3 regions of the Methylophaga sp. F7 genome follow, and region 3 is predicted to be linked to each of the others. Evidence: riboswitches for the same ligand, from Rfam matches in the RefSeq annotation. Region 3 holds a riboswitch; each other region holds the start of a gene.
What was found. Region 3 has a riboswitch for cyclic di-GMP ahead of AC08OG_RS11140 (hypothetical protein). Riboswitches for the same ligand answer to the same signal wherever they lie in the genome.
Positions count from the first base shown of each region.

Region 1 (9,910 bases), 410 kb from region 3:
GCCAATGAATGGGTTGGACGGATAATCGGCGTGTTGAACCTGACTCCCTTCGACTTCTGGCGTCACACCCACAGGCACCATCATGCGCATTCCGGTAATCTCGATCGTCCGCGTATTGGTGGCATCGATACCCTAACGGTTGAGGAATTTCGAGCTTTGCCTCGCAACAAGCGACAACGTTACCGATTCTATCGTCATCCTTTGGTGCTGTTCGCTCTCGGCCCAGCGTATCTATTTCTGCTCGACAATCGACTGCCAGTAGGTTTCATGCGTGCAGGGTGGATGCCATGGCTGAGTACCATGACCACCAATGTGGCGATTCTGGTCATTGTTGCCACGATGATGTGGCTGGTTGGTATCGGCCCCTTCCTCATGGTGCAGTTGCCAATCACGCTGATTGCAGCAACGATAGGCGTCTGGCTCTTCTATGTTCAGCACCAATTCGAGCACACCTACTGGGAGCACGAATCCAACTGGACTTTACAAGAGGCCGCACTGCACGGTAGTTCACACTACGATCTGCCTCGCATTCTGCGCTGGTTCACTGCCAACATCGGGATTCACCATATTCATCACCTCAGCAGTCGAATTCCCTTCTATCGTCTGCCCGAAGTCCTCCGTGATTATCCCGAACTGCGTGAAATGGGTCGTATTACCCTTAAGCAGAGCTTCGCTGCTGTGCGTCTGGTCCTGTGGGACGAGGAGAAGCAGCGACTTGTCAGCTTCAGAGAGGCAAAGGCCTAATCTGACGGGAATACGCTTTGCGCGTAGGGTAAATATGTTAGGTTCGAACTTGCATTTAGGCGTGGTCGGGCTTCGAGTTTATTGGATATTCTCCTATCATATTTCTGCCACCGAAATATTGCTATAAAGCTTTAACCTAAGCGTTAAAGCCAAATCTAAGGTTTATACTGGAAGTGCCCCTGTTATAATTGCTGCCAATTTCCCTATAGCTCAGATGGATAGAGCGTCCCACCTCCTCCAAAAAATATTCCGCTTCATGTCTATGGTGCCGTTATGCATCGTAAAACTATAAAGTTATTAGGTGCTTAGCGTAAAGTCCAGCTAGACTGCTTGAATGACTGATCATAGTTCAACAACACACTTAATTTCCTGCGCTAACAAAAACTCAGAAAACGAACGCAATGAAATACAAACTTTTGAATACATGTATGTGTCTGTCACTTGGTTGTGTGATCTAATTGCGTGTAACCAACGTTAATAGGATACGATTAATCTTTAAGTAGGAGCCATTATGTGGTTTAGTTCGAAAGTAAATCGAAAAGAGTTGGCAGAACAATTAGTTATCACACATCAAACAGCCGCTGTTGTGGTTGATAGTGATCGTAATCTTATCGCTTCCAATCCGGCATTTAGCGAAATAGGCCGTAAACTTAACGGTTTAGACCGCAATGGTGTCTTAAAGTCCTTGATTGATCATTATGATAAAGCTAATAAAACCATTGCTTTTGATGATTTTCATCTACGCCAGCATATTTTCTCGTTGACAATTAAAGGTCTCGAGTCTTGCTCACTTTATCTTTTTGAACCTTTACCTGAGAAACTCTTAGGTGAACAAGCTTGGCAACAACTATTAGCTTTTAGTGAAAATATTTATGCTGTTTTTGATAATCACAATAATTTAGTCACATCCAATATAGATTCGGTTGATGCTGATGAGATGTATTCTGTTTTCGATAGTCCGCAATTGTTGAAGGCTTTGCAAAACGCCATCAAGATTACAGATCGAAAACTTCGCTTATCTGAGAATGATGATTTTTATTATCAAGTAACCCACTCCACTCTTGATTCTGATAGCGGCCCGTTATCAGCTTTCTTATTATCTAAACAAACGCAACTTGCTGACTACAAGCAGTTCGAAATGTTATCCAAAGTAGTAAGTAACACAAGTACAAGTGTATTGATCACTGATAAAAATGGGTTTGTCGAATATGTTAATCCCGGTTTTGAAAAGCTTTCAGGATTAACACTTGCAGAAGTAAAAGGTAAAAAGCCTGGAGTTTTATTACAGCGTGAACAAACTGATACAGACACAATTAAGCGGATTTCTAAAAAACTTAAAGCACGAGAGCCGTTTTATGAAGAGATCTTAAACTTTACCAAAGAGGGTGTGCCCTATTGGATTGTGTTGTCAGTGAACCCAATTTTCAATGAAAAGGGGGAACATACTGGGTTTGTTGGCGTGAGTTCTGATGTCCGTGAAATTAAACGTCTGGTCTTAGAGCAAATCAACCAAAAAGATGCTATTAGCAGTCATTCGGCGGTGATGGAGTTTAATCAAAGTGGGCAGTTCATTTCAGCTAATCAGTTTACTTATGAACAATTAAACATTGTCGACGAAGTGCAAGTGCAGTCATTACTGGGAAATTTGAAAGATCATTTGGACGAGCCTCGCAAACAATTGATCGAAAAAGGTGAACCCACCGCGGTGATGATTAAACTGGCTCATCAAGGTGGTGAAGTAATTTTAGAGTGCATAATCTCAGCAATAACAGATTTAAACGGCAATATTTCTAAGTACATTGTGTTTGGTAGCAATGTCTCTTCTCGAAATAAGCTGGTGGCTGAAACTCATCTTTCTATGTCGAATGTGTTAAGTAAAATTCAAGCCACAGTAAAGACAATAAATGCAGTAGCCGATCAAACTAATCTGTTAGCGCTTAATGCAGCCATTGAGGCAGCAAGAGCTGGTGAAGCTGGACGAGGATTTGCGGTAGTGGCGGATGAAGTGCGCAACCTTTCGAAAAAATCGAATGAAGCAGCGGTTCAAATTGGTCAACTGATTAACGAAACTCAGTCGCATGTTGACGAGCTGGCTTCTTTTTTAAGTGAGTAATGTTTCTATACCGAAGAATATTGGTAGCGTCAGCGCAAAGTTTATTCATTCTCAGCTCAAATGCTTGTCCGACCCGTTAAGCAGGTGATCAAACACTCTAACGCTAGTGCAAATGACGTTTCAATTCAGATTAGGAAATCTCAAAAGCTATACCTAAATCCCTAATACTAATAGTTGAAACCCTGACGATTATAATTGCCGACAATGACCCTTTAGCTCAGATGGATAGAGTGTACTCAAGCCGATTAGCTAAAGATCATTTTCAAGGGTCCAGTTTTTTAGTTCTTCAAGTATTGTCAGGGCATTCAATCCTCTAGCCGCAATTTTGTATTGGACCGCGACAGGTTTGCTTGAGATCACATCTCTGGTGATCAGTTTATTTTCTTCCATTGCCTTCAACCTCTCTGCCAGGACTTTTTTACTGGCCCCGGCAAGTTGTCTCGCAATTTCATTAAAACGCATGGGCTGATCTTTCAGGTGCCACAAAATGGAGCCTGTCCATTTATTACCGATAATTCTCATTCCCCTCTCAACTGGGCAGGGTTTATAACAAGTCTGGTGGTTTTCTCTCATAGTTATTTGTAGGTTACAAAAAGTTAACTGGTTGACTATTGTAACCTGAATGTTAGTTTGTATGTTTAGACAAACTAGAGAGCAGACATGAAAGGTAAATCAATTTTCGTCGAAGCGGGTGGTGGCTTTGATAAAGTTAGCGTAGAAGAAACAGAAACAATCTCGCCAGGTGACAGCGAAATTCTGGTCAGACTTCATGCTAACTCGCTTAATTATCACGATTATGCGGTCGTCAAGGGGCTCTGGCCTGCATCAGAGAAAAGAATACCTATGGCTGATGGTGCCGGTGAAGTAATAGAGGTGGGACCAAACGTGACCGAATTTAAGGTCGGTGATAGCGTTGTGAGTACGTTTTTCCCTTCTTGGTTAAACGGTGAACCAGTCGTTGATGGTTTCTCAACTGTTCCTGGCGATGGAGTAGATGGTTACGCAAGAGAATATGTCACGGCAAAGGCTGAAGCTTTCACCAAGTCACCCTCAGGTTGGTCTCATACAGAATCTGCGACGTTGACTACAGCAGCCTTGACAGCATGGCGGGCTTTGTTCGATTTTAATCAGCTCAAATCAGGTGATACCGTTCTTCTTCAAGGGACTGGTGGTGTATCCATCTTCGCTTTACAGTTTGCCAAAATGGCAGGCGCCAAAGTGATTGCCACTTCATCCAGTGATCAAAAACTCACTAGGTTGAAGGAGCTGGGAGCAGATCATGTGATCAATTATAAAAAAGAACCTAACTGGGGCTTTTTAGCCAGAGAACTCAATGATGGAAAAGGTGTTGACCACGTCGTTGAAATTGGTGGTGCTGAAACATTGGAGCAATCTCTAAACGCTGTACGTATCGCTGGCCAAATTTCGTTAATTGGTATTCTTTCTGGACAGACTTGCGATATAAATATTGTGAAGACTTTTGTGAAACAGGTTAGGCTTCAGGGCGTTCTTGTTGGTAGCAGAGTCCATCAGCAGGAGATGATTAAAGCTATCGAGGCTAATCAGCTAAAACCAATTATTGATCGTACTTTTGCTTTAAAGGATATTGTCAAAGCATTTGAGTACCAAGAAACGAATCAGCATTTTGGTAAAATTTGTTTAGAGTTTTAAATGAAATAAAAAAGCCCTTGAGGTGGGGCTTTTTTAATTTATTAGCCTCTCAACCACCGATAGAATGTTTCAGAATTCGTCGGTCTAAAATAGCCCTGTTATAATTACGGCCGATGTCCCTGTAGCTCAGATGGATAGAGCGTTAAACATTTATCTGTCCAAATTGAGAAGGATAGGGCTGGGATTACATTATTAGCTCTAATAATTAACATCAAAGATTTATTAATTAGTACTAAAGTACAATACTTTTTAATAAAATTTAGTGTAAGTTCGAAAGAGTGATCTAATCACGCTATTTATTATGCCAAACTTGGCGTGAGCCTTGGACGGAAAATTACAGCTGTGCTTTTAAGTAAAGGTATCAGGGCTGGGTTGCATACTTTAAGGAGTTCACCGATGAATAAGATGATAGCTACGATAATCTTCTCATTATTTTCTTTTTCTGCTTTTGCCGCTACAGTCGACATTGATTTGAGTGGGGCTACCACTTCCACCCTTATTGATGCTGATGGAGCAAGTTTCTCACAAACTTTCACAGGTCAGACTGCATCTGGCTCAGCAATTTCAGGTTCCCCTATAGGGCCATTATCACTAACACCAAGTGGAACAATAAGAGTTGTCTCTTTTGATCCAGGTTGCACAGGTTGTGATTCTGGCAATTCACTTCTTACACCCTCAAGTTTTCAGGGCCCATTGTCGATTTTGTTTGATTTTAATGCCGACAGTTTTTCATGGGTGATGGGAAGCTCTGTTGCAGGATCCAATGTTGCTGCAGATTTATTTTCAAATAGTGGTAGTTTAATCAACACAGTACTAATCAGCATGCTGGAAGGGTACAACAAATACTCTATCTCAGGCTTGGGTGCTTTTGCAGGAATTACTTTTAGAGACAATAACGACCCAGCTGGAGTACGTTACATGGACATGTCTTACAATAGTGTTGTCGGAGTCTCTGAAGTTCCAATCCCTGCCGCCGCTTTCATGTTTGCACCGGCATTACTTGGACTCATGGGATTACGTCGAAGAGCAAAAAATAAAGTCGCTTAACTTTATTTCTTTCAGAAAGCCGTGATGATTAATTTCATCACGGCTTTTTTATTTGTATAACTGCCGTTCAACCGACGACTGGTTTGTTTCGAAGTGAAGCCGATCAGCTTGACTGATATAATTGCGGCCGATGTCCCTGTAGCTCAGATGGATAGAGCGTCCCCCTCCTAAGGGGAAGGCCACAGGTTCGACTCCTGTCAGGGACACCAATAATAATCAATAGATTATTTTTGACTGGAAATGAATAATAGCGGGATAGTCATTCGCATACTCCCCATCAACTTTTAGAACCTTCATTTTTTCTATAACAAATTTATCGATTTGTATTAGGTTTATCAGATTCAGAAAGTTGAGGTTGGGAAAGGAATAAATATCCCACTGGGTAATGGATACGGCGCAACTAAGAAAGTAATGACAATTCTTTACCAGTTGCCTTGTGAAAAATTATTTTTCAACAATGATTTTTGGTTGATGGCTTTCTGTTTCACTATCTGAAAGTCCTGCGGTCAGGATCCAGCGCATCGTGTCTTCATTCGACATTTCCAAAGACCGAACCTGATCTCGTGAAACGCAAATTGTATAGCCACCAACTTGATAGCTCATTGGCAGGTATATGGCGACCAGATTATTTTCCTGATCCTCCATGCCTAAAACATGGCTAACGTTATCCTTCACCAGAAAGCCAATCAGCTGAACCCCACCGATGGTGACAGCAACAGCATTGCTGAGACTTTCCTGCTGTTTCTCGCGAGAGAAAAAACGCGTGAAATCTCGTAATGCACCATGAATCGATTTCACCAGCGGAATGCGATCCAGGATGGATTCACCCATATCAAACAGTCGTTTGACCAGCCAGGCATTAACGGCAATTCCAATCACAAAAATCAACCCTATAGCCGCTAATAACCCAAGCCCTGGCCAATAAAAATCATAGGGTAAAATGGCAATCATTATCGGACGTAATGCACGCTCTGCTGTAACAGCCAACCAATAAATAAGATAAAGCGTCAGGGTGACGGGTAACGCTGTCGCCAAACCTTTTAAAAAAGTCTTCCAGACAAATTGCATAAAGCTGTTCCTATTCCAAACCGAATACGGTTATTCAGATGTATAAAGTTATATCGGCTTCGCTGGCAAATTCCAGAAAGGTGGCAGCGCCTCCATGACTGATTCCATCGATAAAATCTGAATTTTTAAAATCAAACAAATCGACAGTCATTTGGCAGGCAATTAATTCAACATCTGACTCCAGACAAATCTCACGTAATTCAGCAACACTGGCAACACCTTTCTTTTTCAATTTGCGTTGCATCATCCAGGTAGCAAAGGCTTCAAGCCCTGGAATAATTTGCACGATACTGGGGACCGGAACAGGCATGGGCATAGCAGGGTTGCCTAAAGGAGAGACTTTAAGAGACATATCTTTCTTAAGCAATTGCAAACCGTAAAAGGTAAAAAATATTTTGGCTTCAAACCCTAGCGCCGCTGCTGTGGAGGCCAGTAGAAATGGTGGATATGCACCATCTAAAGTACCTTTACTTGCAATTATGGCGAGTTTTTTGGCCATGCAGTCATGCCCCTTTTTCGATGATGAAATACAATTTTCCGTCGACTTCTTCACTACTGAGTAGCGGATTACCAGTCATTTTGCAGAAGGCCGGAATATCTTTTAGCGCGCCAGTATCGGTACATATGAGTCGCAATCGCTGAGAGGCTGACATTTCATTGAGCATCTTACGCGCTTTAAGCACTGGAAGTGGACAGTTTAAACCTGATGTATCAATTTCTGTATCAAAATCTGACATACTGATTTCCTTTAAAATATCCGTTCACATGATAAACGCAAGCGGCGTTTTTGTCTTTGCGGAACCGGTCTTAATGAGCCAAGGTCTATAGGCGTTATGAAATATCTTATCGCTACAGTTATATTTTTGATGAGCAATCAAGGCATTGCCCAGGCAAACCTGGATATTGCGTTGCCAGAAATGGGGGACAGTGCGGGTGCTCTGGTTTCGCCTGTGGAAGAATATCAGGTCGGCCAGTCTTTTTACTGGAGCCTGCAGCAATCAGTGACCCTGGTTGATGACCCGGAAGTGAATAGTTATATCAACTCACTTGGACATCGTCTGGTGACCAATAGTGATGATCCCGGTCGTTCTTTCACTTTTTTTGTGGTGCCTGACAATTCTGTTAACGCTTTTGCCGCGCCAGGCGGTTTTATTGGCATTCATACCGGACTGATGCTGACAAGTGAAGCAGAAAGTGAGCTGGCATCGGTCATGGCGCATGAGATAGCGCACGTTACCCAACGGCATATTCTGCGTAATTTCGAACGTTCTAAACGCATGAGTATTCCGATGACCGCTGCGATGATTGCTGCGGCTTTATTGGGGGTGGCTGACCCGAGTGCAGGTTCGGCTGCCATCATGGCGGTACAGGCTGGGAATGTGCAAATGCAACTGGATTACAGTCGGGCACATGAAGCTGAAGCCGATAATTTGGGCATGCAAACTCTGGTAAATGCAGGCTTTGACCCAAATGCGATGCCACGTTTTTTTGAGCGGTTGCAGATTGCAGGTCGCTTCTACGGTGGCGACCAGATTCCGGAATTTCTCAGAACTCACCCAATCACCGTGTCCCGTATTGCAGATGCCCGTGGACGTGCTGCCAATCTTGAACCACGGCCCCAGATAAGAGATACCAAAAAGTTTTATCTGATGCGTGAAAAAGTGCGTGTCATGACATCTGCAAATCTGCGTGAATTGATCAAAACCTATGAAGATAAGCTGAAAGAAAATACAACGGAAGATCAGTCTGTCACTCGATATGGTTATGCCCTGGCATTATTGAAAAATAGCAACTATACCCAGGCTCGTGATGAAATTAATGACTTAATCGATTTGGATGATAATCAGTTAAGCTATCATCTGGTGCTGGCGGATATCGAAATTGCGTTGGGAAGAATGGATGCAGCACTGGCAATTTATAATGATTTTCAGCGGGTTTATCCGGATGATTGGGCGCTTTCTATCAAGCAAGTTCAAGCCTTGTTGAGAGCCAATGAACCGCGTAAAGCGATTACTATTTTGCAACGTCAATTAGATGTCGGTGAATCTTCTGCGGATTTATACAGATTATTGGCCAAAGCTTATGGTGATATGGGACAGAAAAGTAAATCTCATGTCTGGCTGGCTGAGCATTATCATAGTTCTGGTCAGTTGATGCAGGCTGCAGATCAGCTCAGAATTGCAGCAGACTATGCCCGAGGAGATGAATTTGAACTCGCTAAAATCAGCTCACGTTTGAGACAAGTTGAAACGGATATCGCAATGATGGAAGAAATTCGATGAATGATAATTTAGATGAATATCGTCGAAAATTACTAAAGCAATCCATCTCTGCTTCAACGCTGGCTTTGGTAGCGGCTAGTGGTTTAATGGCTCCAAGAATTCTATTAGCACATTGGCCTCAGGATGCTTTCAATGCAGAAACATTGGAAGATGCGATATTAACGTTTCTGGGAGAGGCAGAAGAGGTTAATGAAGAAGCCATTCAATTCACGATTGGTTCTCCTCCTACCTATGCTGTGAATGGAGCCAGTGTTCCGGTTGAAATCAGCAGCAGTCTTGAAAATATTCAACGAGTGGCATTATTGGTGGAGAAAAACCCTTTTCCTCTGGCAATGGCCCTTGAACCCACTTCTGTAGTCAGCTTTCCCTTTAAAACAATGCTTAAAGTCGCCGAAGATTCGGAGATAATTGCCATGGTCAAGGCGGATGGTAAGCTTTACCGAACCAGTCGTTATGTGGAAATTGATATTGGTGGGTGTGCCTGATGACAACAAATTCCAGAGATAGAATACGGGCCAAATTGCTAGAGGGTAATACGCTAATCAGAATTTTACTGTCCCATCCAATGCATACAGGGCGGGGTAAAAACGAGCAGGAAGAGCTGATTCCGGCTGAATTCATTCAGGACATTCGCTGCTGGCGTAACCAGGAAGAAGTGTTAACGGTGAAATGTGGTACGGCAACTTCACGTAATCCTTACTTTGCCTTTCAACTCAAAGGAGGGGAAATCGGAGATACGATCAGTCTTCGCTGGGTGGATAATCTTGGTGGCAAGGGAACAACGGAAACCAAAGTGGTATGAGCCTGAAACTTCGCGCCAATTTATTTTTTGCCATCTTGCTACTATTATCCATGCTGGGCAGTGCCGTAATTCTTATAACCAACGCTAAACGTTCTGTTGAAGCAGAAGTTATCTCAACCATGGATGCAACAGCACACATTATCACCGTCACGCTGGCGGGCGGTACGCTTACTCGCAATACCA
Region 1 is NZ_CM166511.1:2,630,530-2,640,439, reverse strand. Features, by position in the region: gene AC08OG_RS13285 (hypothetical protein) at 1-25, shown strand, start outside; gene AC08OG_RS13280 (fatty acid desaturase) at 31-744, shown strand; partial or broken gene AC08OG_RS13275 (PAS domain-containing protein) at 1,256-2,785, shown strand; gene AC08OG_RS13270 (winged helix-turn-helix transcriptional regulator) at 3,107-3,379, opposite strand; gene AC08OG_RS13265 (zinc-dependent alcohol dehydrogenase family protein) at 3,518-4,528, shown strand; cyclic di-GMP riboswitch class I at 4,822-4,908, shown strand; gene AC08OG_RS13260 (hypothetical protein) at 4,925-5,575, shown strand; tRNA gene AC08OG_RS13255 (tRNA-Arg) at 5,708-5,784, shown strand; gene AC08OG_RS13250 (DUF502 domain-containing protein) at 6,020-6,643, opposite strand; gene dsrE2 (sulfur carrier protein DsrE2) at 6,678-7,142, opposite strand; gene AC08OG_RS13240 (sulfurtransferase TusA family protein) at 7,147-7,380, opposite strand; gene AC08OG_RS13235 (beta-barrel assembly-enhancing protease) at 7,477-8,925, shown strand; gene AC08OG_RS13230 (thiosulfate oxidation carrier protein SoxY) at 8,922-9,410, shown strand; gene soxZ (thiosulfate oxidation carrier complex protein SoxZ) at 9,410-9,727, shown strand; gene AC08OG_RS13220 (histidine kinase) at 9,724-9,910, shown strand, end outside.
Region 1: it holds a riboswitch for cyclic di-GMP, as region 3 does, so the genes downstream of both, AC08OG_RS13260 (hypothetical protein) here and AC08OG_RS11140 (hypothetical protein) in region 3, are expected to answer to the same signal.

Region 2 (9,910 bases), 1.2 Mb from region 3:
TTTATTTCGGTAGTGATGATGGTCTGTTATATGCCGTATCGATGGACGGGGAGGTGTTATGGACTCTGGATACCGGTGCTCCGATTGATGCTTCTCCAGTGATCGCTAGCGATGACAACATGCTCTATGTTGGCAACGATGCCGGGGTGTTGTTTGCTGTTGATCTTGAAACAGGTCAGTCGGTATGGAACTTTGAATCGGGTTCACGACTATTTGCCTCAGCCGCTTTGAAAGATCAGCAAATCATCTTCGCTGCCACTGATGGCCGGGTGTTCGCCTTAAATAAAGAAAGTGGTGAACCATTCTGGCAATTTGATGCTCAGGCAACGGTCTTTTCATCGCCAGCTATCGCAGGTGACCAAGTCTATATTGGTGCAATGGATGGGTATCTTTATGCGCTTGATATAAATAACGGTGAGCAAAAATGGCGTCTCGATTCAGGATGGGCCATATTTGCATCACCGTTTGTAGATAATGGAATACTTTATATAAGCAGTGATGATGGAGATTTATTAGGGCTTATTGATCCTTCATCTCCGCCTCTGTTGTGACTGAAAATGCACCAATCAAGGCGCGAGGAGAGCAGTTTGTGAGATACATCCATGTATCTCACCCCTTTGGGGCTTACGCTCAAAAACGTTTATCTCGATGGATGGAGTGTATGCAAAAGCAATGTCTGGAACATTGCTTGTCCCGGCGTTTTTGTAGTCATTCTAAGTAAACGACGAGCAACACGGAGTGGTGCATTTTCAGCCCCAACCCGAAGGGCTGGGGCTATTTTTCCGCCCAACTTCGTTGAAAATGATTTATGTAGAACAACTACATCAAATCATTTCCGCCTTGTAGAACGAAAAAATAGCCGCCAGCAGTGGTGGATATGAAAGATCAACAAGCCCAAGCCTTACGCTGATTTATTCAAATGCTCATGTTCGTAGTAATAATTGGTGGCTTCAACAAAACCTTCTACGCTGCCACAATCAAAACGTTGACCTTTGAATTTTACGGCTAATACTAGACGATCCTGTGCCAGCAAGCGCAGGGCATCGGTTATTTGAACTTCACCATTGGTGCCGGGTTTGGTTTTACGCAGATATTCAAAAATCTCCGGCGTCAGAATATAGCGTCCGATAATCGCCAGATTGCTGGGGGCCTCTTCAGGTTTGGGTTTTTCAACCATGTCTTTAATTTGATAAATACCCGGAGCGATTTCATCACCGGAAATGACACCATAGCTATGGGTTTCATCAGCAGGGACTTCCTCAATCGCGACGATGCTGCACTGATAACGTTCATATAATGCAACCAATTGACTCAATGCACGTTCACCACCTTCCGTTGGCTTGGCGCATAAATCGTCAGCCAGAATAACTGCAAATGGTTCATTGCCAATCATCGGTTCGCCGGTAAGGATGGCATGACCCAAACCTAACATTTCCCGTTGGCGCATAAATACAAATTCACAGTTATCCATCAGATAACGAATATCATCGAGAAATTTTTCTTTTGAGGTGCCTTTAATTTGATGTTCCAGTTCAAAACTGGTGTCGAAATGATCAGCAATGGCTCGTTTACCACGGCCAGTTATAAAACCAATTTGTGAAATGCCTGCCTCCATGGCTTCTTCAACACCATATTGAATCAAAGGCTTACTGACAATGGGTAACATTTCTTTGGGCATTGCTTTCGTTGCAGGAAGAAATCGTGTGCCATAACCTGCCGCAGGGAATAAACATTTTCTTATAAGACTTTTTACAGCCATTGACGAGATCCTTATCAAACTGTTGTGGAAAAAAGAGATGACGTTAAGCTAAAGTAATTGCCTGTGAAGTTCAAGAACTCCATAGTTAAACAACATTAGATAAGTCATAGTTGGACTGATATATTGTAAAGGTTAAACATTACTATTTAGTTTCGCTCAAAAAAATCCTTTTTAAAGTTCGGGCAAAGAGGTCTATGAATTCTGCCTAGGTGGATTTCAATGTTTTTGGGTGCAACAAGGAATAAAAATGAAAGTTTTAGTACTGGGCGGTGCAGGTTACATTGGATCGCATATATGCAAGGCATTGGCCTTAAAGAATCATCAAACGGTGGTATTAGATAACCTTAGCACTGGTCATCGAGAAGCGGTTCGCTGGAGTCAATTCATTGAAGCCGATATTCTGGATGCCGAAGCACTGCTCAGTATTTTGCAGGATGCAGGACCATTTGATCTGATAATGCATTTTTGTGCCAAGTCACTGGTTGGTGAATCAGTACAAAATCCGGCGTTATATTACCGAAATAATGTTGCTGGTACCTTAAACCTGTTGGATGCAATGGTAGCAACCGGACACGATAAACTTGTGTTCTCGTCTACTGCCGCCGTATTTGGCATGCCTGAGCAAGAATTAATAGATGAGCAGCACTCCCGTATGCCGATAAATCCTTATGGCCAATCAAAGAAAATGATTGAGGATGTGTTGGGGGATTATCATCATGCATATGGTATAAAGTCTGTGGCATTACGCTATTTTAATGCCTGTGGCGCAGATCCGGACGGCGAAATCGGCGAACGTCACGAACCTGAAACACATTTAATTCCTAATATTCTTAAATCTGCCATTGCCGGCAAAACATCAACATTAAAAGTGTTTGGTGATAATTATCCAACACCTGATGGCACCTGCATTCGGGATTATATTCATGTAAACGATTTGGCTTCAGCCCATATTCTGGCAGGAGAATATTTACAACAGCATGATGGTGCCTTTGCTTTCAATCTGGGCAATGGTAATGGCTTTAGTGTTCTGCAAGTAATTGAAGCAGCCAAGCAAGTAGCTCAGCACGATATCGCTTTTACGATTGAACCCCCAAGAGCTGGCGATCCATCAGTTCTGGTAGCAGATTCATCAGTGGCAAGAAAAACTCTGGGATGGCAGCCTGCATTTACGGACATTGAATCAATTATCGAAACAGCATGGGCTTGGCATCAAAATGAAAGATTTTAGGGTCTTTTTATCTTTCATAGCCACCTCTGTTGTGACTGAAAATACACCACTCAAGGCGCGAGGAGAGCAGTTTAGTGACTCTAAATAAACGACGAGCAACGAAGAGTGGTGTATTTTCAGCCTCAACCCGAAGGGCTGGGACTATTTTTCCGTCCCACTGCGTTGGAAATGATTTATGTAGAACAACTACATCGCATCATTTCCGCCTTGTTGGACAAAAAAACAGCCTCCAGCAGTGGTGGCTATGAAAGATAAAAAGACCCTAGAATTGTTTATTTTTCATAGCCACCTCTGTTGTGACTGAAAATGTACCAATCAAGGCGCGAGGAGAGCAGTTTAGTGACTCTAAATAAACGACGAGCAACGAAGAGTGGTGCATTTTCAGCCTCAACCCAAAGGGCTGGGACTATTTTTCCGTCCCACTGCGTTGGAAATGACTTATGTAGAACAACTGCATCGCATCATTTCCGCCTTGTTGGACAAAAAAATAGCCTCCAGCAGCGGTGGCTATGAAAGATAAACAAATCCTTGTGAGGAAGACTTGAGATGATTCCAGTAATTTTATCCGGTGGTTCCGGAAGCCGTTTATGGCCATTATCACGGAAAAATAAGCCTAAACAGTTTTTGACCTTGTTTAACGATTCATCGATGTTTCAAAGCACGCTTACTCGTTTAAATGGCTTGGATTCTCTGGAAGCTCCGTTAATTGTTTGCAATAACGAGCATCGTTTCATGGTAGCTGAACAGCTTCAGGAGATTGGTCTGGATGCTAAAGGCATTATTCTTGAACCCTGTGCTCGTAATACCGCTCCAGCGATTGCTCTGGCAGCATTAAAGGCCATGGATAACGGCGAAGATCCGTTACTGTTAATATTAGCTGCAGATCATCTTATTTCGGATGTCACTGCTTTTCATAAGGCTATTGAACAAGCACGGATACTGGCTGAACAAGATAAGCTGGTTACTTTCGGTATTCAGCCACAATCTGCTCACACCGGCTATGGTTATATTGAAGCAGAAGAAAAGTCGAAACCCAGTTCAGTAAAACGTTTTATCGAAAAACCGGATTTGGCTACAGCAGAGTCCTACCTGTCTGCCGGAAACTTTTTCTGGAACAGTGGGATGTTTTTGTTTAAAGCCTCCGCATATATCAAAGAGCTCGCACGCTTTTCTCCTGAGATGTTGTCTTCCTGTAAACAATCCCTTGAAAAAGCGGTAATCGATCTCGATTTTGTCCGTGTTGATCCGCAGTTTTTTGAGCAAAGTCCGAGTGACTCAATTGATTACGCGGTTATGGAAAAAACCGATAAAGCTATGGTTGTTCCACTCGATGCGGGCTGGAGTGATGTCGGTTCATGGTCTTCTTTATGGGAAGCTTTCACCCGTGATGCTGATCAGAATGTGTTGATCGGCGATGTTCTAGTTGAAAATGTTCATAACGCCTATATTCATAGCGAAAATCGTCTGGTGACGGTGTTAGGCCTGGACGATGTGATTGTTGTTGAAACACATGATGCTGTCATGGTGGCGCATAAAGATCAGGCACAAAAAGTTAAAACAATCGTTGAAGAACTGACCCGCCAAAACCGTAAAGAAGTTATAACCCATCGTAAATGTTATCGCCCATGGGGCAATTACGACTCTGTTGATATGGGTGACCGATTTCAAGTCAAGCGCATATTGGTGAACCCGGGCGCATCTTTGTCATTGCAAATGCATTACCATCGTGCTGAACACTGGGTAGTGGTAAGTGGAACCGCTGAAGTCACACGGGATGATGAGGTCATGTTACTGGGCGAAAACGAATCAACATTTATTCCTCTTGGAAGTGTGCATCGTTTACGTAATCCTGGACGAGTCCCTTTGGAAATCATTGAGGTACAATCCGGCGCCTACCTTGAAGAAGACGACATTATCAGGCTTCAAGATACCTATAACCGTAAATAACAGAATAAGAGATGGCCTAAGGACAATTATGGCGCAAGGAAAAATCAGACATTACGACTCAAAAATTAATGCTATTTCAAGGCTAATTGATAGTGCCATTATATTAGTAACCTTTCTGGCTTTAATGGATTTGTTTGCTATTGAATGGCAACCAAAGCATGTCTGGTCTTTATTATTTTCAATTATTCTTTTTCACTTCTTTGCCGAATCACAGGATGCCTATCGTTCATGGCGCGGGACGTATCTAAGGGACGAGGTTACTGCAGTATTATTTTCCTGGGGTACGAGTATCGCGGTATTGGTGGCTATCGAACTGATTGTCATTAATGAACAAACCTATGCAACACCTTTCATATTGATCTGGATAATCGCTACACCTATCGAGTTGATTTCCTGGCATGCCATCGTTCGAATGGTGCTTGGAATAATGCGATCCAAGGGGTTAAATACCCGTCGCGTGGCTATCGTAGGAGCGACGAAGCTTGGTTATCGACTGGAAAAATCCTTTGATGAAATGGAATGGACAGGTTACCGTTTCAGTGGTTTCTACGATGATCGTAAACCTGCCCCAAATCGTCGTTTAGAAGAAAATGCAGCGACTGTCCTTGGCAGTATCGAAGACTTAATAAGAGATTGCCGTACAGGAAAAATCGACATTGTCTTTATTACATTATCTTTGGCAGCTGAAGCCCGTATTCGTTTGATTACTGAAAAGCTTGCTGATACTACCGCTTCGGTTTATTTGGTACCCGATTTGTTTACTTTTAATCTGCTTAACTCCAGATGGGTGGATTATCAGGGAATAACGGCAATCAGCATTTATGAGACACCCTTTGCCGGTATTGATAGTGCAATCAAACGCATTGAAGATATTGTTTTGAGTTTTTTGATACTGTGTCTGATAGCCATTCCGATGTTATTGATAGCCATTGGCATTAAAGCGACTTCCAAAGGTCCTGTGTTTTTTAAACAGACACGTTATGGAATGGATGGTGAAAAAATAAAAGTCTGGAAGTTTCGTACCATGACAGTTGCTGAAGATGGGGATAAGGTCATTCAAGCCCAAAAGAACGATCAAAGGGTCACGCATTTTGGCAAAATTTTACGAAGAACTTCACTTGATGAATTACCACAATTCTTCAATTCGTTAGGCGGTTCTATGTCAATCGTTGGCCCAAGGCCACATGCTGTAGCGCACAATGAAGAATATAGAGCGAAAATCCAAGGGTATATGCTTCGGCATAAGGTTAAGCCTGGTATTACCGGTCTTGCCCAGATAAATGGTTTTCGTGGAGAGACGGATACGCTGGATAAAATGGAAGGGCGTATCAAATATGATCTACAGTATATTCAAACCTGGACATTGCTTCTTGATCTGAAAATTATTTTATTAACGATCACTAGAGGTTTTGTTGGAAAGGATGTATATTAATGTCCAGAGTTAAATTTTCGGTATGACATCGCTGTCTAGCCAACAAAAAATTTAAACTCGTTCCTAAGATTAAAACTCAATTGCAATTCCTTTGACTGAGTTATCTATCGACACGATAGGTAATGCGCATATCAGAAATGTCGGCTGAGAGAAACATCTGGGAGTCAATCATTTCGGGTTCAATGTTGTTCCCGACAATCTAGCCTAACTTACCGTGAGGTGAGGTCGGAAAGCCATGGGTCTTTAAAGTTAAGATCGCCAGGTTGCATTGTTTCATTTTTTCATCAAAAGGAAAAAATTATGAAAAAATCAATGCTATTTTTTGCAGCCTTGTTGTTCTCGATTAACGTCAATGCAGCTACCTTATCGTTAACAGGTACTGGTTCTATTGGAGCAACCCAAAACGTCGATCTAAACAATAACAGCACTGTGCTTGCTGGTGGTTTTGTTGCTGCTCGCGGCCTTTGGAGTTCAGCTTTTAACGCAACTACAGATGCTGATACACCCGTAGTTATTGAATGGTCATTCAACCCTACTACTAGCCTTGGTTCCGCCCAACTTGCTTTTGGTGAAGTGGGAGGCCCATTACAAATGTTTAATATTAGTAGTGACTTTATTTTCAATGCTTCCATGACAGCTGGTACGACATATCTTGTTGCTATTTTGAACGCAACCTCAAATATATTGAAGTATGACCTGTCAATTTCACCATCAGCTGTTCCGATTCCAGCTGCATTGTGGTTAATGGCTCCAGCATTAATGGGTTTTTTCGGCTTACGTCGTAGAGCACTTAAATCTGCTACAGCTTAATTTTAAACGTATTGAATTCCTGCTTACTTGAGGAAAGGAGCTTTGTTCCTTTCCTTAAATTGCAAAACCATTGTAAACACTGTGAATCAATTCACATTTGATTAAAGATTTGAGTTAATCCAGCTAAATTTTGTGTTGCAGGGCTCATTATTTGTAACAAATTAACAGTATTGTTCAACCGTCACTTGAGAGCTGTTTCTAAGTGGCTTTATTTGTTGGGAACGGAAATGGTTCCTATTTTAAATCGCCAAACTTGTCATGAGGCAAGGTCGGAAAGCCACGGGTCTTCAGGTATTATTTGAAGATGGCTGGGTTGCATTGCTTAATTTTTCAATTAAAGGAAATTACGATGAAAAATGCGATGCTATTTTGTATAGCTTTATTGTTCTCAGTTAGTGCTAATGCGGCTACATTGAGTTTATCAACTGTCGGATCAAATGGTGCGACTCAAGAAATCAGTTTAAATAACAACAGCACTGTGCTTGCTGGTGGTACTGTTGCTAATTCTGGTTCTTGGGAATCATTGTTTGATGTTACAACTGATGTTGATACTCCTGTAAGAGTTGAGTGGTCATTTAATCCTTCAACAAGCTTGGATTCAGCTCAATTGGCTTTTGGTCTGGTTTCTGGCCCTGGTGGTAATTATGTTGGTTTTCCAACTATTTTTAATATCACTGGTGACTTTATCTTTACTGCCATTTTGACTGCAGGTTCATATTTTGCAGTAGATATTCTTAATGCCACTTCAGGTATTTTGAAATATGACCTGTCAATCTCTGCAGTACCAGTACCAGCTGCATTGTGGTTGTTTGCACCAGCACTGTTAGGCTTCTTCGGTATACGCCGTCAAGCACGGAAAACAGTGGTTGCATAACACCAAATGAGTTAACAATATTGTTAGTTTTAAGAAAAGGGAGCTTCGGCTCCCTTTTTTTGCAGTTATGTACTTGATTCAGTTAGCTATTATTCACAGCATGAAGTGGGACAACCAATAGAATATTGTTATAAAGTTCATTAAATATGGATATTGTGAGAAAAAGAAAATCAGCTATAATCAGCCTGAAATATATAATTTTTTTGCAATAAATTTGTCACTAGTACCATAGTACAATTTCAATCATGCAAATGAAGTAGTAGTGTTTAATCATCACCGAGATATTTCTTGGAGATAAAAAGTTCAGAGACAATGTTGTTTCTGTTTCTGTTTTTGTTGCCAAACTTACCGTGAGGTAAGGTCGGAAAGCCACGGATCTTCTGGCTGGGTTTTGAAGATGGCCGGGTTGCATTGCTTAATTTTTCAATATAAAGGAAATTACTATGAAAAATGCGATGCTATTATGTATAGCTTTATTGTTCTCAGTTGGTGCTAATGCCGCTACACTGACTTTATCAACAGTTGGTTCTTCAGGTGCTACTCAAAGTATTGATCTGAATAACAACAGTACAGTTCTTGCTGGTGGTACTGTTGCTAATTCAGGAGTTTGGGAATCATTGTTTGATGTTTCTACTGATGTTGATACACCAGTAAAAGTTGAATGGTCATTTAACCCAACAAACAGCTTGAATAATGCTCAATTGGCCTTTGGTCTGTTGACTGGCCCTGGTGGTGGTTATGTTGGTGCGCCAACTATTTTTAACATCACTGGTGATTTTATCTTTACTGCTATTTTGACAGCGGGTTCATTCTTTGGTGTTGATATTTTTAATGCCACATCAGATGTACTGAAATACGACCTGTCAATTTCTGCAGTACCAGTTCCAGCTGCATTATGGTTATTTGCTCCAGCATTGATGGGCTTCTTCGGTTTACGTCGTAAAGCACTGAAAACAGCTGCTGCATAGTAACAAATGAGTTAACAATATTGTTGGTTCAAGGAAAGGGGGCTTCGGCTCCCTTTTCTTTGTGGGGCTCAATATCATCAAAAGACTCTAAAGTTTTGCATCTGCGATTTACCTACCTGATTTGAAAAATCCACAAAAACTGTTAGTCTGTAACTGAACTTTCACGAATCTAAGAAAGTCTCAATTATAGAAACAATTCTGTTTCTATCTTCAATATAAAGCCAAACTTGTCATGAGGCAGGGTCGGAAAGCTACGGATCTTTAATTGACTAAAGATGGCCGGGCTGCATTGCTTATTTTTTCACTTAGAAGGAAATTGCTATGAAAAAAGCGATGCTATTATGTATAGCCTTTTTATTCTCTGCTGGTGCAAACTCAGCAACTCTTAATTTAACAGCTGAGGGCTCAAATGGGGCCTCCCAACAGCAAGTCACCTTAAATAATAACAATGTTGTTTTAGGTGGTGGTGTTGTTGAAAGCTCCAAATCAAATTGGAGTTCAATGTTTAACGTCACAGCAGATACAAATACTGCGGTTGATGTTGAATGGTCATTTAACCCAGTGAGAAATCTGGTTTCTGCTACTGTAGCAATTTTTGCATTAGATGGTAGTTTTACAGAAACGTACGATATAACGGGCGATTTTACTTTTTCGGCCATATTGTCAGCAGGTAAAACTTACGGTTTGGATATTTTAGATGCTACATCACATGCATTAAAATATGATGTGTCAGTTACCTCATTATCAGAAGTGCCTGTACCAGCCGCATTATTTTTATTCGCTCCCGCCTTATTAGGATTGATTGGATTGCGTCGTAGAGCCAAGATGACTGCAGGCTGAAACGGTTAGGAGAAATAAAAAGGGAGCTTGAAGCTCCCTTTTTTATATATTT
Region 2 is NZ_CM166511.1:1,059,784-1,069,693, forward strand. Features, by position in the region: gene AC08OG_RS05440 (beta-alanine-activating enzyme beta-propeller domain-containing protein) at 1-551, shown strand, start outside; gene galU (UTP--glucose-1-phosphate uridylyltransferase GalU) at 902-1,759, opposite strand; gene galE (UDP-glucose 4-epimerase GalE) at 2,007-2,987, shown strand; gene AC08OG_RS05455 (hypothetical protein) at 3,093-3,242, shown strand; gene AC08OG_RS05460 (hypothetical protein) at 3,358-3,507, shown strand; gene AC08OG_RS05465 (mannose-1-phosphate guanylyltransferase/mannose-6-phosphate isomerase) at 3,534-4,934, shown strand; gene AC08OG_RS05470 (undecaprenyl-phosphate glucose phosphotransferase) at 4,963-6,366, shown strand; cyclic di-GMP riboswitch class I at 6,559-6,637, shown strand; gene AC08OG_RS05475 (hypothetical protein) at 6,667-7,176, shown strand; cyclic di-GMP riboswitch class I at 7,413-7,497, shown strand; gene AC08OG_RS05480 (hypothetical protein) at 7,526-8,050, shown strand; cyclic di-GMP riboswitch class I at 8,379-8,464, shown strand; gene AC08OG_RS05485 (hypothetical protein) at 8,494-9,018, shown strand; cyclic di-GMP riboswitch class I at 9,229-9,310, shown strand; gene AC08OG_RS05490 (VPLPA-CTERM sorting domain-containing protein) at 9,340-9,858, shown strand.
Region 2: it holds a riboswitch for cyclic di-GMP, as region 3 does, so the genes downstream of both, AC08OG_RS05480 (hypothetical protein) here and AC08OG_RS11140 (hypothetical protein) in region 3, are expected to answer to the same signal.

Region 3 (9,910 bases):
TTACGGCAATCCGTTAAAAGCCGATGACTTTTTGCCATGCAGTCAACACAAACCAAAACTGACAACGCATGTACCCCCTTATTTATTCCCGATTACCAGCGCTCTTTAATTCTCAGCGTCATTCCCAACGAACAAACTGATCAATTTGACGAAGCCGAACTGGAAAAGCTTTATCACTGGACCTATCGGATTTCGACGCAAAGCGATCGCATGGGGATAAGACTGGAAGGCGAACCGATTATTCCTAATGTGCAAGGCATTATTTCCGAAGGCATCCCTTACGGCACCATTCAACTGCCCCCTGATGGTCAGCCAATCATCTTGCTGAAAGATCGTCAGACCATGGGCGGCTATCCCAAAGTTGGCACCTTGTTTGTACTTGATGCCTTTTTACTGGCCCAGCAACAAGCCTATACCGAAGTGAGATTTACCCAGATTTCGCTGGAAGAAGCTCAGGAAAAACTGCGTTATTTCTATCGGTTTTTTGGTGTGTAAGTATCCAGTCGATAAAAATTCATAACGTTTCATAATCAGAACATTCCCACCTGAGACGTTCTCTCAATGACCGTTACAGCATCTTTAACCTCGCTTGCGTTTCTCCATTATCCTTTCGACAAACGGTGTCAGAATGATTTCCATCGCCAGGCCCATCTTGACGCCAGGCACCACGATATTGTTGGGACGAGACATGAACGAGTCTTTCAGCATCGACAGGTAATAGGGAAAATCCGCCACTTGCGGGTTCTTGAAACGGATAACACACAGGCTTTCATCCGCGGTCGGTATTTCACGCATCACAAAAGGGTTGGACGTATCAATGAGAGGCACCCGCTGGAAGTTGATATGGGTGCGGGAAAATTGTGGTGTTATATGGTGAATATAATCTGGCATCCGTTTGAGGATGACGTCTACTACGGCATCTTGTGAATAGCCACGGTTGGCACAGTCACGTTTGATTTTCTGAATCCATTCGATATTGATAACCGGCACCACACCAATCAACAGATCGGCATACTGGGCAATATTGACTTCATCAGTCACCACACCGCCATGCAACCCCTCATAGAACAGTAAATCACTGTCATTATCGATTTCTTTCCACTTGGTGAAAGTGCCGGGAGGTTGGTTATATCTGGTGGCTTCACACTGATCATGAATGTAATGACGTTTTTCGCCACGACCCGTTTCAGAGTAGGTTTGGAATAGTTTTTCCAATTTATCCAGACAGTTTGCTTCCGGCCCAAAGTGGGTCAGCGAGCGGCCTTCTGCTTCAGCATTGATGACTTCAGCACGCATTTCTTCACGGGTATATTTGTGAAAGCTATCGCCTTCAATAACGACGGGTTTGATATTAGCCCGGCGAAAAATATCTTCAAAAGCATGTTTTACGGTTGAAGTACCGGCTCCTGACGAACCGGTAACGGCAATAATCGGATGGGAAATCGACATTTAAGCCTTCTCCTTGGTGGTGAACATTGGGAAACGAATTTGTATTTGTTACGAAATCAATTTCCGGGCTAGGTAGCCGGTCCACGAGAAGGCATCGACCAGGATATCATTGGTAATGATATCGGGCTGATGTTGGGGTTTACCCTTTACATTGGTTGAGTTCGAGGCGTCCAACATGCCAGTAATGACGCCTCGACCAACCGTAAAAGAAATGTGTTTACATGCTGTTGCCAGATCTAGTAATGCCAAAATATTCATCCTTTCGATTTGCAATTCCATAGGCGGAAAAGCGTGTCACTGATGACCAGTCATTTCTGGTTTTTTTAATCTAGACCAGAGAGGCAATAAATAAAAGGCATAAATATTTATGTTCGGTATAAATAAAATTTATGACTTAAGTCTTAACGACTATTTCATAACGGCACAGGATGGAGTGATCAGCTAGGTAGCCAGTTTGGGTTGGATGGCTTTTTTATTAGATTAGCCAAAGTGAGATTTAATAATATTCGATGAGATGGAGCTGAGGAAAAAAAGCGATATCTCTATCTTTTTTTTGCAGTGAAGATTTCGTTTTATTCTGTTTTTGGCGTTATTGATAATCCTCATAATAGGATTTATGAGGGAGCTAGAATGTGTCCCTCGTGACTTGATTCAAGCCCTAATACTCCCAGCTACGATAAAGCTCGTTTTTATCCTTCATATCTTCGTATAGCCAGACCATTCGGTCCAGATACCAGCTCTTGCCAAGATAAGCCAATGCAACACCTAATACAGCGCCCCATAGTGAGAAATAAACAGTCGCCCAGACCGATACCAGTACTCCGACCAACGAAATTCCATTAAGAATCGCGTGTAGCGGAGTGTTATGGTTATCCGGTATTGGAACAATATCCCGGTTTAAATAAACACGCTCGCCCAGAACAGCCTTTGATGCCCAGTTTTTGGTAGATTTCGGTTTTTTGAAAAGAATTGGATTGAAAAATAACCAGAGAAGCGATGCCAGCCCTGGCACCAAACACCACCAGCCTATCCACTCTCTACTCCAGAACGCGAGAACGATAACAGGAAGCACAGAGTATCGGGTCCAAACACTAATGGGGTTTGAGTGCCTCATCCAGTTGTCATCATCAAGCTTAAAAAGCCCAGCAATCTTCCGTTCTAAAGTCATTTCATAGTACCGATGGGGTAATGAAAAATAGCCAGCATTTGAAGCCTCTTGATCTCAAGATCCTTTTTCTAAACCTAACAACCTCGAAACAGCCATGCGTGAATTAATTTGGTGTAGCGCGGCATCACCACATACACCATTAGCAAAACCGCAATACCGGTAATGATCAAGGTGTCGAGATAATGATTATCAGGCAGTCCCAACCTGTGAATGGGTGGCAACAAAAATGGCAACATCAGTACCAGCGGATAGATAGCTGACCAGGTGACCAAAGCCTGTTTCCAACGAATAGGAATTTTGGTATTCGCCTGCTCAGGGGTAAACCAGAAATCCAGCCCGCTGTTAATATAAAAATCATCGCCTTTCACCAGTAATGGTGAAACTTGGGCTATCAGCTCACTGCGTTTGGCCGATTCCATCCAGCCCCGTAAATGTGATTGGTTATCAAAGCGAATAATAATCGTATACGTTTCAGTCAATCCTGCGATTGGCCGAATCACGTTCAGATCCAGATGCCCCGGCGAGCTTTTACAATGTGGAGCAATTTCATTTAACCATGCTTCGTATTCGGGATGTTTATCCTTGGCAACCTGATGGGTAATAACTGCCGTCGCACCATTGGTTAACGGATCCACACGATTTTGTTGCATAAGATTTTTCCTAAAATACCAAGTTGTCGGATACATGTTTCACAAACAAAATATCAAGTCATACGTTTATTTTAAAACTTTATTGCAGTTGAAGCTTATAGAGACAAGGTACGAAAACCTTATGTAGATAGTATTCAAAAGACTCCGTAGGTAACTATTGGGCTTGTTTGTTTGATAACAAATACCAAGCCAGTAAGCTCATTTTTGTTTAGATGCCAATACGTTAATGAATAAGGTATAGTCATTTTCACTGATTATTTTATGGTTTTACTGTCATGGTCATTCTCATATCTTTGCTGATGCAATAAAAATGACGTCAACACACCACACCGTCTATCGTGATCAGCCTTTGTTCGATGCTTATGAACAGCAGATGGCACAAGACTGGTTACCCATTGAGATAATGCAATTATCCGCGGGGAATTTCCGTGGGCATTATCGTGAAGTGGGTAATGATGATGTCAGAGTTGTGTTTGAACAACAAAATCAGGTCATACACAAACGTGCCATTATTGAGCGGGACTTCTGTACGGTTTCTTTTGCACGCATTGCAAATCAGGTACGGGTCTCTGAGTACGATGCTTTCGATAATTCATTATTTTTTCTGCCTTCAAATGTTGAAGTCGATATTCAGGCAGCGAGCGGTGTTGAAACGGTCTATTTTAGATTCGAACAGTCTAAATTAATTGAAGCAGCAAGAGTCATTAACCCAAAATATTGGGAAATGCCGACAGACCATATTTTGGTATTTGATGGTATTAACCGACAACCCCTAGAGGATTTTACTGATTATCTATATCAGCTTTCGGCACTGAGTTCGGATGATAGTCTGCGTGAGCAGCAGAAAAATATTAATTTATCAGTAATGGAATATGTCTTGCTCTCTCTCGATTCATCTTTAGTGTTTGATGAACAATCATCCGATGTACTGTCTCGGCGTCGGGCGGCTAAATCAGTAAGGCAGGCAATAGACTATATGCACGCCAACCTGGAGAGACATACTTGTCCGTCCATTATCGATATTTGTAAAGATTTACATATCAGCCAGCGTAACCTGCAATATAACTTTAAAAAAATAATGGGAATCACACCCAATGCGTACTTGTATCGATTAAGGTTAAACCGGGTTCGTGCACAACTTCTAAAACCAGCTGATATCGGTGTGACAGTCACGCAGTTAGCCAGTGATTGGCATTTTTGGCATCTAGGTCGTTTTTCCAAGGATTATCTGCAATTATTTGGCGAGTTGCCTTCCACCACATTACATCGAGCCTTTAATTAAAATCATTACTTTTTAGTTGTGATTGATACGGCTTTATGTGGCCGATATCGAATATCAGACTTGTAATGTCATATAAGCAGGCAACGAAAAGTAAACATAATCTCCCCTTTAATCATTCAGGCTTAGGTTTATAAAAACCGACTGATTCTAATCCAAAAAAATTAATAAAGATTATCCGTTTTCTCGATAAATGATTAATTTATCTCTTTGCGAAAATCGGATAGTGCCATGTCATCCGTCTCTATATCATCATATTTCGGTTGGGTTGGACTATAGCCCATTTTATTATTGCCAAACTTGGTGTGAACTAAGGACGGAAAGCTACAGACCTTGATGATGTTGTTAAGGTGGCTGAGTTGCATAGATTTAAGAGACTTTGAACATGCAAACTCAATCTTTAAAACGTTCTGTATTCAGCACATTTTTTATTTCATCAATCGTTTTAAGTACTGCGGCAAGTGCCGATAGTGTTTTAATTGGAGTCAATACATCACCTTTAACGATTAATGATGATGCCACCACAACCATTGTGACGGGCACACAATTTCAAAATGATAATGAGTTATCCGTTATTGGTCAGCCATTTGTTAAAGATCCTGTTTTAGCAAACGAAGGCACTTTTATAAATAATGGTACCTTTTACGGTAAATTCAGTGATTTAAAAAATGATGGGGTGCTGTTAAATACAGGCAGTCTGACTACTCATGTCAGTGGTTTAAATAATGCAGCAAGCGGTCACATCACCAACACCGGTTATATATACAACAACGGCGGTAGCTTGAAAAATGATGGCTTCATTGATAATCAGGCTGAGTTTAACAATTCAGGCACATTGACTAATTACGGGCAGTTAACCAATCAAGATACCCTCACGAATAGAGGTGTTTTATCAAGTTATAGAGGAGCAACCCTGACCAATACGGGAACCTTAACTAATACCAGTGCGGGTAGATTCAATAACTATATCGATTCCACTTTAATTAATGATGGCACGATGAACAATGAGGGTCGCTTCACTAATGCCGGTAAGTTGATTAATAATGGTTCCTTTACGAATAAATACGTATTCTCCAATGCAATTAATGACACCGTGACCAATAATGGCGTCATGACCAATAATAGTACTCTTGAGAATATGAACGAGATTATTAATACGGGCGTGTTTATTAACAATGAAAAAGCAACCATAAGAGGTAATGGCAGTTCAGTGGGTAATTACACCCAAACCGCTGGGCAAACCATAAATAACGGCGTCATCACTCAAACCAGTGTCAATATCAACGGCGGTAGTTTATCTGGTACAGGCATCATTAACAGCAATGTAACGGTGAATGGCACCAGTTCTGACAACCATGCCAGCATAAATGCAGGTAACTCGATTGGTACGATGACCATTAATGGCAATTACACTCAAGGTGAATTAGGTTCAATGGTGGTGGAGTTTAATGAAACCAGTTCAGATATCTTTAATATTTCACATGAGGCTTCTCTGGCCGGTTTACTAACCTTTGAGTTTATTGGTGATAATGTGCAAGTAGGAACATTTCAGTTCTTAACGTTTGCCAGCATTGTAGGCAGCTTTGATAGCATCATTTATCCATCCCTCATGGGCTTTAATTTTGATGTGGTGTTTGGTGATACCTTTGCCAATTTAGAAATCAGTCAATCGGTGAGTGAAGTGCCTGTTCCAGCGTCATTATTCTTATTTGGCCCGGCATTATTAGGCTTCTTAGGTTTACGCCGTAAAAAGGCAATGACAGCTTAAAAATATGCAGAGTGTTAATCTCAAAGAAAGTATAAAAATTGATGCTGGCTTGCCGTGAAAGAAATGAAATAACGGGTGGTGGCCATCCTACTCTTTTGATTTCGTTACGTTCCTTAGTTCGTAATGTTTACTCAGATATTCCTGATCTAGAATTCAACGTTCAGATCCGGTCGAAAATTAAAGTAGGATTGCTCCACCAGGGTTTGATAAACACCGGCAATATTCATTGGCAGCCATTCATCATACATCCGTAAATGCGCATATTCCGGTAAGCGAATTTCAGCCTGAAGCGTTTCAAGCGTTTTCCCCGCCAGCATGCCCTCACGCACAGCTGCATAAAGCGCTTCCAGATAACCAAGATAATGCTCCACATCCTCGCGCGTGCCGGTATCAGCATGTCCACCGATAAATAAATCAAACGGTTCAGCCGCCAGCACTTCCCGGGTGGAATGAATCATGCCATGAATGTCATAGCCTAAAAGATTCTGATAAGGCATCCGGCCAAGCACAATCCAATCCACCACAAAGAGCACATTGGCTGGCATAACTCGCATACTGACTGAGCCACGACCATTGTTTGGGCCGTGATATTGCAGGTGGATTTCACTGTCTCCCAATTGCAAGGTCATAGCATCCTGAAACGTGATATCCGGTAACGCGGTTGGCGCTTTTGTCCATTGCAAATCTTCTGCAGCAAATTCATGTGCCACCACCCGAATATCCCCGTCGGCAAGAATATGGCCGCCCATGGTATGGTCAATGTGATTATGGCTGTATACCAGATAGCGAATCGGCACAGTAAACCGCTTAGCCAATTCCTCTTTCAAATAGCTCGCCGCGGCATCATTAATTGGGTCGGTGACGAGAATCCCCGCATCGGTTACCACAAATATCGAATGATAATGACCCGCCGAAAAACGATACACATTGTCTTTCATCTGCTCGATTTTGTACTCGGTGGTCTCATCCGCCTGGGAAGGCAATATCACTCCCCATAACCCCAGAGAGAGAACAATTGGGATCATCAATTTCATAAACATTTTTTGGAAAAACAACATAAAAGAAACCTGGTCTTATTCAGGCCATAGCCACAAATGGCATTTATTTATTGCGAACATTGCGTACTAAAAACGAATTACCTGGGCCACGTTTTAATTCAAATAAATCAATCGCTTTAAACAGGCTGCTGAGGTTTTTAAAGCCATAGTTTCGAGTATCAAACGAGGTCTTGTTTGAGATATTTGAACCAACCGGCCCAAGCGCCGCCCAGCCGTCTTCGTCTTCGGTTGCCTCGATGGCCTGCCGTAGCAAATGTATTAATTTGGTATCGGATTTTATGTTTTTGGGTTTAACCGTTGTTTTGGTTTTTTCTTTTTCCTGATCCAGAAACAGAAACTTAGAGCAGGCGTTTACAAATGCTGACGGTGTTTTCCGCTCACCGAACCCCAACACCACCTTCCCTTCCGCTAAGGCTCTGGTTACCATCGGCGTAAAATCACAATCCGATGACACAAAACACATCACATCAATCTGCTTGGTATACATCACATCCATTGCATCAATCACCAATGCGATATCAGACGCATTTTTCCCCTTGGTTAAATCATATTGCTGGATGGGTTGAATGGCATATTCATGCAACAGATCTTCCCAGGCCTTTAGCGTTGGCGACTTCCAATTGCCATAAGCCTTACGAATAGTGACCACACCATAGTTTGCGACCTCGCTCAGAACATCTTCAAACTTACTCGCGGGCGCATTATCAGCATCAATAAATAATGCGATTTTCTGTTTTAATTCATCCATGGTTGCACCTCAAGCCAATTTAGATATGTCGATGGTTAGCTATATGTTGATACTAGTTTTTTATGACGACTTTATCACTGATGGCCGGATGGATTTCAATTGACTCTGACCCTTTTGGTCCTTAACATCGCAAAATCAAGTTCGCTGTACCCTTGATTTGACGCATGTTTGCACCCTATGTCGATATAGATTTGGCTGACCTATTGGTTATCCCCATTGATTTTCTGGAAACCGTTTATCAGCGCCTATAAAGATTGACTCTTATATTATTACTCAACAATTTACTTTCACTCCATGAAGAAATAATGTTTCTTGAATCAAGCCATCTGACCAAATCCTGGTTCTCGGGAGTATTTTGTAGTTTCGGCGTTTTGTGCCCAGTTTTTATTTCGGAAAATGGTTTCGGTAGATTATCCAAGACATGATGGACTTCGTCATCCGTCATATACGAATGGCATTTATTAAAGAGTGAAATTTGCGTTTCAATGGGCTTAGAGTGAAGTACCAAGGATTGTACAATACTCCCATCAAGGTTGGAGATGTTGGTGTCGGCGTTGTTAATAATTGGGCCGATAAGTGCTGCTCGCTCGGGAAGGCTCACAAGCTCACCTAGGTCCATTAACTCAACTATCCGGAGTTTGGCTGCATGATCAACTTCAGGTCGAAGAAGCTCCTCTAGGAAGCCATCGTCGAGCTCAAAGTTGTCTGGATCCGCCAGATATATGTCGATGTTGGCTGCGACGAATAGTATCTGCAACTCCCTCTTGTCTTCGAGCGCGTCAAGACTCTCCTTGGTGAAGGCGATTTTTCCTTCGTCTATCAGGATTCCAAGCTTGGTTGGTTCGAGCCCTATTGGTGGGTTCTTGAACGAATTCGGCAGGGCGTGAGCATATTCTCTGTAAGCGGCATCAGACAGCGAATCCGCATTGAAGAGGAATTGACGAAGCTTTAATGAATTAGAGTCATTTGGTATGGGATGTTTCAGGATAGTCGCACGGACAACATCTCGATCAAGATAGCTAACCAGGCTCTCCTCTTCGAACCTTTCACACTCAATAAAATCAAGACAGTTTTCCCAAGCTGGTTCGATCTTGCCTAACTTGAACAGCATTGAGCACACCCTCTCAGGCACATCTTCTAGGCTTGGCAGCAAGGACGTCTGCCGTTCAAGAAACAACTGGATATCATCTTCATCAAGCGTATCGTGGCGAATCACGGCAAGAATAGCAGGAGCATCCTCTTTAGTATTTCCTTCAAGCTCCAAAAGTACATCAATAAAGTAATGCTCGAAATCGCGTTCGATCCGATTTATCAAGGTTGTGTTATTCATAGAACGTATGGCCGTGAAGTTCCGCTCGCGCATTGGCTCGAAATCGTTCTCTCCCAAAATCGCTTGGTAGACGTATTCCAGATTCGCTATCGTGAGTTCAAAAAGCCCCTTCTCAAACATGAAGCGTACAACTTCAGAGTGTTCTTTTATTGCAGCCAGATCTTTTATCTCAAAGTCGAGAAATGCAAGGCGTTCTGGTTCTAGTTCGGGTGAATTAATCAAAATTTCTGGAAGGTTCGCCGAAACAAATTCGGGTAACTCCTCAAAATCCCTTGCCAGCGTTTTGAGCGAAGTTGCCGGTAAGTTCGATACCAGTTGGATGATATGAGAAATATTGTTAGAACTACCAATAACCATAGGGACTAGATTTTCCTTGGCTTTAACTAGTCCCGAAAGAAGTCCCTGAACATAGCGTCCGCTGTTGTAATAGGTATCAAAGAAATCCTCGCAGCTCTCGAAA
Region 3 is NZ_CM166511.1:2,221,911-2,231,820, forward strand. Features, by position in the region: partial or broken gene AC08OG_RS11110 (5-oxoprolinase subunit C family protein) at 1-495, shown strand, start outside; gene AC08OG_RS11115 (phosphoribulokinase) at 580-1,449, opposite strand; gene AC08OG_RS11120 (hypothetical protein) at 1,498-1,698, opposite strand; gene AC08OG_RS11125 (DUF6653 family protein) at 2,108-2,617, opposite strand; gene AC08OG_RS11130 (antibiotic biosynthesis monooxygenase) at 2,692-3,267, opposite strand; gene AC08OG_RS11135 (helix-turn-helix domain-containing protein) at 3,578-4,549, shown strand; cyclic di-GMP riboswitch class I at 4,830-4,913, shown strand; gene AC08OG_RS11140 (hypothetical protein) at 4,932-6,314, shown strand; gene AC08OG_RS11145 (MBL fold metallo-hydrolase) at 6,461-7,348, opposite strand; gene AC08OG_RS11150 (NYN domain-containing protein) at 7,416-8,120, opposite strand; gene AC08OG_RS11155 (YobI family P-loop NTPase) at 8,359-9,910, opposite strand, start outside.